Regions from separate parts of the Variovorax sp. LG9.2 genome, predicted to be linked through region 2. Evidence: riboswitches for the same ligand, from Rfam matches in the RefSeq annotation. Region 2 holds a riboswitch; the other holds the start of a gene.
The links. A riboswitch is a leader RNA that binds a small molecule or an ion and turns the genes downstream of it on or off. The one in region 2 is predicted to bind glycine.

Region 1: linked by a shared signal. The riboswitch ahead of gcvT (glycine cleavage system aminomethyltransferase GcvT) and the one ahead of QN413_RS22060 (D-amino acid dehydrogenase) in region 2 are both predicted to bind glycine.

The regions. Positions count from the first base shown of each region.
Region 1 covers NZ_JASJXB010000014.1:28,025-32,337, reverse strand. The annotation lists gene QN413_RS15525 (DUF192 domain-containing protein) at 1-8, shown strand, start outside; gene QN413_RS15520 (TadE family protein) at 5-1,192, shown strand; glycine riboswitch at 1,231-1,317, shown strand; glycine riboswitch at 1,334-1,461, shown strand; gene gcvT (glycine cleavage system aminomethyltransferase GcvT) at 1,476-2,684, shown strand; gene gcvH (glycine cleavage system protein GcvH) at 2,709-3,086, shown strand; gene gcvP (aminomethyl-transferring glycine dehydrogenase) at 3,102-4,313, shown strand, end outside.
Region 2 covers NZ_JASJXB010000030.1:454-4,766, forward strand. The annotation lists gene QN413_RS22040 (TPM domain-containing protein) at 1-223, shown strand, start outside; gene QN413_RS22045 (DUF3606 domain-containing protein) at 331-507, shown strand; gene QN413_RS22050 (cyclic nucleotide-binding domain-containing protein) at 543-1,154, opposite strand; gene pdeM (ligase-associated DNA damage response endonuclease PdeM) at 1,151-1,876, opposite strand; glycine riboswitch at 1,999-2,091, shown strand; glycine riboswitch at 2,104-2,212, shown strand; gene QN413_RS22060 (D-amino acid dehydrogenase) at 2,241-3,515, shown strand; gene QN413_RS22065 (hypothetical protein) at 3,502-4,053, opposite strand; gene QN413_RS22070 (ligase-associated DNA damage response DEXH box helicase) at 4,096-4,313, opposite strand, start outside.

The sequences.
Region 1 (4,313 bases), on a different contig from region 2:
CCGCATGACCGCGCGACCCGCCCACCGGCCCAGCGGCCGAAGCCGCCAGCACGGCATCTCGATGACCGAGACGCTGATCGCACTGCCCGTGCTCATCCTGTTCGTGATGTGCCTCGTGCAGTTCGGCCTGATCTACCGAACGCGGCTGACGCTGGAATACGCAGCGCACGAGGCCGCGCGGGCCGGCTCGCTCAACAACGGCATGCCACTGCCCTTCATCATGCGCATGCCCAATGCGACGGGCTGGGGCGCGGTGAACAGCGCGGCACTGGAGACCACCACCAACGTACTGACGCGCGGCAGCGTCTGGCAAGGACTGGTCAAGGGAATGATGCCGCTCAATGTGCGCGAAGCCAGCCCTGGCGGTCTCGTCAAAGGCTGGGTCGACACCAACAAGGACCTGATCGAATCGGCTTGCATCGAGTACCTGAACCCGACGCAACATGCCTTTATCGACTGGTCGTTCGTCGAGAACTTCGGCGAGAACCGCTGGGTGGTGCAGATCCCGAACGACACGATGCGCTACCGAAAGCCCTTGCCCTACGACTACAAGGCGAAGGCGCTGTCGACCGGCGCCGGCATCAACGACCCGACGCCGCCCGACGGCGAACTGCGTGGCGCTATTTCGAACGAGACGCTGGGCGAAGCGAGCGTGCTGCACTTGCGCGTGCACTACGGTTATCGGCTCGGTATCCCTATTGCGAATCGCCTGATCGTGAAAGCGTTGCAGGGCTACCAGTTCGTCGCCGAGGCTTACTTCAAGGTGCTGTCACCCGATGGCGCCACCGCACCCGCAGGCGACTTCCGGCTCACTCAGCTGGACGCGTTCTACCTCGACCAAGGCAAGATTCCGCTGACTGCCGAAGGCGTCGTCGGCATGGAGTCGCCGATCTACTGGCATCCGTTCTATGCCTTCGGCCCTAAAAGCGATCGCAGCATCGATCTGCAATGGGATCCGCAGTGGAACAACAATCTGGGTAACAACGTGCTGGAAGCACCGGGCGATGCGATGACCAATGTGTTTGCCTTCGTGCGCAACAACAGCACCGAGTGGGCGAACCAGTTGCTGGGCAGCGGCCTGGATGCACTGGGCGACAAGGTCGGTACGGCCAATGCGTTTTGTCCGGCCATATGGAGTGGTGCAGTCACGGGTGCGCTTGCTGGCATACCCAACCCGGGTGGCGGGCCCTGAGCACAAAGAAACATCTGCCGCCGGTTCATCCACTACACTGGCCCGGGTCAGGAGAGCGCCCCGCACGACGGGACCGCCGAAGGCGCAGGAACCCTCCAAACGCTCAGGCAAAAGGACTGACACAGCGCCCGCGAAATCGGGCGTTTCCTTGCTGGAGAGAGACCGGCCCGCGTCGACTCGATTGAGATGTCGACATGCACCGGTCCACCGAAGGAGCAAACCCCGATCGTGGGGTGAATCTCTCAGGTAAAGCGGACAGCAGGGGTGGCCCATGGCTTGCGTCATGGCATTCGACCGCCCCTTTTTGTTGCTGGAAATCGCCATGGCCGACGCGCTGCAGAAAACCCCGCTCCACGACCTGCACGTCGAACTCGGCGCCCGCATGGTGCCGTTCGCCGGCTACTCGATGCCGGTGCAATACCCGGCTGGCCTGATCGCCGAACACAAGCACACGCGCAACGCCGCGGGCCTGTTCGACATCTCACACATGGGCCAGCTGCGGCTGGTCGGGCCCGATGCGGCGGCAGCTTTTGAAACGCTGATGCCGGTCGACGTCATCGGCCTCGCGCCGGGCAAGCAGCGCTACGGCCTGCTGCTGAACGACGAAGGCGGCATCCTCGACGACCTGATGTTCTTCAACGAAGGACAGGACTCGATCTTCGTCATCGTGAACGGCGCCTGCAAGGTGGCCGACCTGGCGCACATCCAGCGCAAGATCGGCAGCCGATGCGAGGTCCAGCCGTTGCCCGACCATGCTTTGCTCGCGTTGCAGGGGCCGCAGGCTGCGGCCACGATGGCGCGCCTGTGTCCAGGCATCGAAAAGTTCGTTTTCATGACCGGCGGTGCGGTGTTGATCAACCACGGCGACGGTCCAAAGATCCCGGTCTTCGTCACGCGCAGTGGCTACACCGGCGAAGACGGTTTCGAGATCTCGATGGCCGCGCGCGATGCCGAAGCGCTTGCGCGACTGCTGCTGGCACAACCCGAAGTCCAACCCATCGGCCTGGGCGCGCGCAACTCGCTGCGGCTCGAAGCCGGGCTGTGCCTGTACGGCAGCGACATCGACAGCACGACGACGCCCGTCGAAGCCGCGCTCAACTGGGCGATCCAGAAAGTGCGACGCGCCGGAGGTACGCGCGAAGGCGGTTTTCCGGGCGCAGACAAGGTGTTGGCACAGCTCACTGCCTCGACCGGCGGCGCAGGTCATACCGATCACGCGACGCTCAAGCGCAAGCGCGTCGGCCTGGTCGCGCTGGAGCGCATCCCGGTGCGCGACGGCACGCTGCTCGAATCGTTCGAGGGCGGACTGGCCATCGGCCAGGTCACCAGCGGCCTGCCTGGCCCGACCGCCGAACGGCCGATCGCGATGGCTTATGTCGCGTTGGCTTATGCCGAGCCCGGTACGCGCATTCAGGCGATCGTGCGCGGCAAGCCGGTCCCGATGGAAGTGACCACGCTGCCTTTCGTTCCGACGCACTATTTCAGAGGCTGAATTTTTTTCCCAAGGAGTTTTCAGATGACAGTCAAATACACCAAAGACCACGAGTGGGTCGATGCCGCCGAGGCAGGCGCTTCGGTCACCGTCGGCATCACGGTCCACGCGCAGGACGCACTGGGCGATGTCGTCTTCGTCGACCTGCCTGAAGTCGGCAAGACCTTTGCGCAGGGCGAAGTCGCCGGCGTGGTCGAGTCGGTCAAGGCCGCGGCCGACGTCTTCATGCCGCTGTCGGGCGAGGTCACTGAAGTGAACGAGGCTTTGCGCGCCGACCCATCGCTGGCCAACAGCGACCCGCTCGGCGCCGGCTGGTTCTTCAGGGTGAAGCTCGCCGATGCGCTGCAGCTCGATGCGCTGATGGACGCACCCACCTACGACAAGTTTTCCAGCGAAGCCTGATCACGCACCATGCCGATGTCTGCACTGCCCTCCTTGCCTTCCCTGCCTTCGTTTCGTGAACTCGAAAACGCAGATGAATTCATCGCGCGCCACATCGGCATCGAAGCGGCCGACGAGGCGCGCATGCTGCCCGTCATCGGCTCGGCCACGCGCAAGGAACTGATCGACGGCATCGTGCCGCCATCGATCCGTCGAAGCAAGCCGATGGATCTTCCGCCGCCGATCAGCGAAGCCGGCGCATTGGCCGAACTCAAGGCGATCGCGGCGAAGAACAAGGTCGCGCGCAACTTCATCGGGCAGGGCTACTACGGCACCTACACACCCGGCGTGATCCTGCGCAACATCCTCGAAAACCCCGCCTGGTACACGGCCTACACGCCCTACCAGGCCGAGATTTCGCAGGGTCGCATGGAGGCCTTGCTCAACTTCCAGACGATGGTGTGCGACCTCACCGGCATGGCGATCGCCAATGCGTCGATGCTGGACGAAGCCACCGCCGCGGCCGAAGCGATGACGCTGGCCAAGCGCAGCGTCAAGAGCAAGAGCGACGTGTTTCTGGTGGCGGGCGACTGCCATCCGCAAACCATCGAAGTGCTGCGCACGCGCGCCGCGCCGCTGGGCATCGAGATCAAGGTCAGCACCGCTTCCGACACGCTGCCGCACATGATGACCAGCGGTGATTTCTTCGGGGCGCTGGCGCAATACCCAGGAACGACAGGGCAAGTGCACGACCTGCGTCCGCTGGCCGGCCTCGCGCATGCCAAGGGCGCAGCCTTCTGCGTCGCAGCCGACCTGCTGGCGCTCACGTTGCTGGCGCCTCCCGGCGAGTGGGACGCCGACATCGTCTGCGGCACCACGCAACGCTTCGGCATGCCGATGTGCAACGGCGGCCCGCACGCTGCTTACCTGGCATGTCGGGATTCGTTCAAGCGCTCGCTGCCGGGCCGTCTGGTCGGCGTGAGCATCGATGCGCATGGTCAGACTGCCTACCGGCTCTCTCTGCAAACGCGCGAGCAGCACATCCGCCGCGAGAAGGCGACGTCGAACATCTGCACGGCGCAAGTGCTGCCGGCCGTCATCGCCAGCATGTACGCGGTCTATCACGGCCCGGCCGGGCTCACGCGCATCGCGCAACGCGTCGCCGCACTCACCGCGGTGCTGGCGCAAGGACTCGAGCAGATGGGGCGCGAACTGGTCAACACGACGGCGTTCGATTCACTCACGGTG
Region 2 (4,313 bases):
CGCCATCGAGATCGTGGCCGATCGCGGTATCGACGCCCATGTGAGCGCCGACGATTGGGCGGCGATGGCCCAACGCATGGGCGCCGCGTTTCGCGAGGGCCGCTTCGAAGACGGGCTCACCCAAGCGCTGGGGGAAGTGTCGGCGCTGCTGGTCGAACACTTTCCGCTCGACGACGGCGTGGCCAATCGCAACGAGCTGCCGGACGCACCGGTCGTGCTTTAACGCGCGACAGCTCGCCGCCTCGGACTGGTCCTGCACGAAAAGTCCGCTATGTCTGCTGCGCCACATAGCGCGGCAGGCTCAATGTCCTAGCTTTCCAGGAGAAAGCCATGGCAGACAACCTCAGCAATCGCGGCCCGCAAGACCGCAGCCGCATCAACGTGAACGAGGCGCACGAGCTGCGCTATTGGACGCAGACCTTCAGCGTGACCGAAGCCAAGCTTAGGTCGGCCGTGGCTGCAGCCGGCGTCTCCACCGAGAAGGTACGGCACTATTTGGGCAAGTGATCGGGGCAAGCGAGCCGCCTGGCACCCGCAGCGAATCAAGCGCCCTCGGTTGGCCTCGTCGATGCCGCCACCGCCGCCACCGCCGCCACGGCCGGTACCAGCAACTTCATGTTGATCGAATGCGCCGCGTTCAGCTCCAGCTGAACCGCCCGCGTTACCTGCATCAGCAAACGCAAGCGCCGGTTGCTGTCACGCAGCCGGTCCGAAAGGCCTTTCGAGATGGCCAGTAGCAGGCGTGCTGCCACCGTGGGATGGCCGTCGATCAATGACATCAGAGCCTCGCGCGACAACGTCGCGAGCTTGAGGTCGGTCAACGCGGTGCAGGTGGCTGAACGCGGCGCGCCGTCGAGCAAGCCCATCTCGCCGATCAGGCTGCCCGGGCCGATCACCGACACCACGATCTCTTCACCGGTCACGCCGGTCCCGCTTTCGGCACGCACCTCGCCTTCGAGCACCAGCGCCATGTAGTCGGTGTCGTCGGCCTCGTCCTGTTCCATCAGGATCAAGCCGGCACGCACGAAAGCCGGCTCCATCGCATCGATGACGATGAGCGCGTCTTCGAGTTCGAGCTGGGCCAATGGCGCCGCGAGCATCAGCAGGCGTGCGGCGCGCTCGCGAAGATCGGGCTTCACCACGGAATTGTTCATTTGGCGAAACCTCGAGAAGTGATCGAAGCGTGGGCAACCTGCCCCGCCATGTTGGACAGGGTGGCCACGGGTAACGCCCACACCGCCGCACCGCCGACACCGTGAAAGCGTCGACCCGGTGCCGCCTCCACCAGCCAGCCGCCAGTGAACTCGCCGAACGCCGGCAGGATGGCCTGGCGCGCCTCGCTGACGAAGCACGGCATGCGCAAGCTGTCCCTACCGCGCCCGTACAGCTTGCACGCCGGATGCAGATGGCCCGCCAGAACGAAGTGCGTCGGGTGCGTTTGCGGATGGTGGCAGCAGGCGAACGGGCCGATGAGCCAGGGCTCGTCGACCACGTCGATGCGCAGCGACGCCGGCGGATCGCCCGCGCGGCGGTCGTGGTTGCCGCGCACCAGCGTCATGTCGATATCTGCATGACCGTCGCGCCAGACCTGCAGCGTGGTGAGCACGCTGCGCGCCTGCGCGGCATGCAGGAAGTCGCCGAGAAAAACGATGCGCCTAGGCGCGTGACGTTCAATCAGCGCGTCGAGTCGCGCGAGGTTTTCGAGCGTGGTGCCGCCCGGCACCGGCTGACCGAGCGCGCGGTACGTTGCGGCCTTGCCGAGATGCAAGTCGGCGACAAAGAGAACTTGCCCGGTGGGCCACCAGATGGCGCGCTCAGGAAGCAACTGCAGGGTTTCATCGGCCCATTGGACCTGGCAAGGAAGAGAAGGAGACACGAGCGGCGGGGTGATGACAGAGGCGATGGCAGCGGTGGAGGAAAGGCAGGAATCGGCGGAACGTCAAAAGGGAGTGCAGTGTCTCAAATTGTCAGCAATTTGTGACCACGCATGGTTAAACTCGTTGCACTGCAGGAGAGCGGGCGTTCGTCAGAACGGCCCACCGAAGGCGCAAACTCCCATGAACGCTCAGGTAAACCGCACGCCGGTTGTGTACTGCACCTTTTGAAAAGCCGTCTGGAGAGCCGTCACGCCAAGTGACGCACCGAAGGAGCAACTGCCGCAAGCCTCTCTTGCAGCACGAATCTCTCAGGTACCAAGGACAGGGGGAGCGGCCATTGAAATACTTTCAAAAGGTCCTCCCATGCGCGTGATCGTTCTCGGCGCCGGCTTGCTCGGCGTCACCTCTGCCTACTACCTCCAACAGCTCGGCCACGAAGTGACCGTGATCGACCGGCAAGCCACACCGGCCGCAGAAACCAGCTTCGCCAACGGCGGCCAGATCTCGGTCAGCCATGCCGAACCCTGGGCCAACCCGAGCGCACCGCTCAAGGTGCTGCAGTGGCTAGGCAAGGAAGATGCGCCACTGCTCTTTCGCATTCGTGCCGACATGCGCCAATGGCTATGGGGCCTGGAGTTCCTGCGCGAATGCACGCCGGCGCGCACGCGGCACAACATCGAGCAGATCGTTCGGCTCGGAACCTACAGCCGCAGCATGCTGCAGGCGCTGCGGCGCGACGCCGGCATCGCCTACGACGAGCGCACACAGGGCATCCTGCATTTCTACACCGACGAAAAAGAGTTCGACGGCGCGTTGAAGCCGAGCGAACAGATGCGCGCCCTCGGTTGCGAGCGTCTGGTGATCTCGGCCGACGAGGCCATCAGGATCGAGCCTGCGCTGGCGCATGTGCGGTCACGCCTGGCCGGCGCCACCTACACGGCCGAAGACGAATCGGGCGATGCCAACCGCTTCGCACGCGAACTGGTCAAGCTCTGCGAAGTGGCCGGCGTCAAGTTTCTGATGAGCCACACGGTGACCGCGATCCGCCAAGCCGGCGGCAAGATCGAACATGTCGAAGCGACCGATATCGAAGGCCGGTTCCAGAAGTTGCAGGCCGATTCGTATGTGCTGGCGATGGGCTCGCTCAGCCCGATCTACGCCAAACCGCTCGGCATACGACTGCCTATCTATCCGGCCAAAGGCTACTCGGTGACGATGCCGGTGAAAGACGCATCGAAGGCGCATCAGGTCTCGTTGACCGACGACGAATTCAAGCTCGTGTTCTCGCGCTACACCGCCGAAGACGGCCGCGGCGACCGCCTGCGCATCGCCGGCACCGCCGAACTCAACGGCTACGACCGCGACCTGAACCGCGTGCGTTGCGAAGCCATCGTGAAGCGCGTCGAAGACCTGTTCCCCGGCGCCGGCGATGCGACGCAAGCGCAGTTCTGGACCGGCTTGCGCCCGGCTACGCCGAGCAACGTGCCACTGATCGGCAAGACCAAGCTGCCGAACTTTTTCCTCAACACCGGCCACGGCACGCTGGGCTGGACGCATGCCTGCGGCTCCGGCAAATCGATCGCTCGCATCGTCAGCGGCCTGACGCCCGAAGTGGACTTCGCCTTCACGAAGGCGTGATCAGTCCCACCACACGGCCGTCGCCGATGAACGACTGACCGACCAGCATCCGGAAGCGGGTGTCTGCGGTGAACAGTGGCAGTGCCACGGCTGGCGCCAGGAACTCGACCTGCACTGCGCGCGACTGCCCGCGTCGCAGCACCGCCGCTCCTTGCGGCAGCAGCCAGCGCGCCGAGAAAGCCTGGTTGTCGACGACGAAGGCGCAGTGATGCTCGCCCTCGGCGATGGCCTTGTCTTCCACCGGCACGCTGGCCGGACGCAAGGTGATGTCGACCAGCGCCTGCGGCTTGAACGCACTGCCGGCAACGAAAGTCGGCGGCAGCGTACCGGCGACCGTGGTCTGCGGCTTGCGCTTGATCCTGCCGATGAGCCAGCCGACGATGTTGCCGACGATCGGCACCCAGATCAACATCATCAGAGTGCCGACGTTGCGCAGCGCACCCGGTTCGGCGTAATGCCGGATGAAGGCACCGACGACCGCGGCACCGAGCAGGATGGCGACGATGAGCTGGCGGCGGAACTGGATGGAGGGGGTCATGCGTGCGGCATTTTGTACCCCGACCGATGGGGACCATCGAGGCTAGAGCGGCGGCAATGGTCGCGACGGCTTGCGCTCGCGACGGGGTCGCTTCCGTGCGCTCTGGCCGTCGGCACTTTCGCCGCCGCTGTCGTTGCCGATCCCGCTGCCTTTGACCCTGGCCGGACGACGCTCGCTGCCGAACGCCAGCGTGCTCCTGACGCCCTCCACGCCGCCTACCGGCACCGCCCCACCCGCTGCCTTCTCCAGTTGCTCGACCA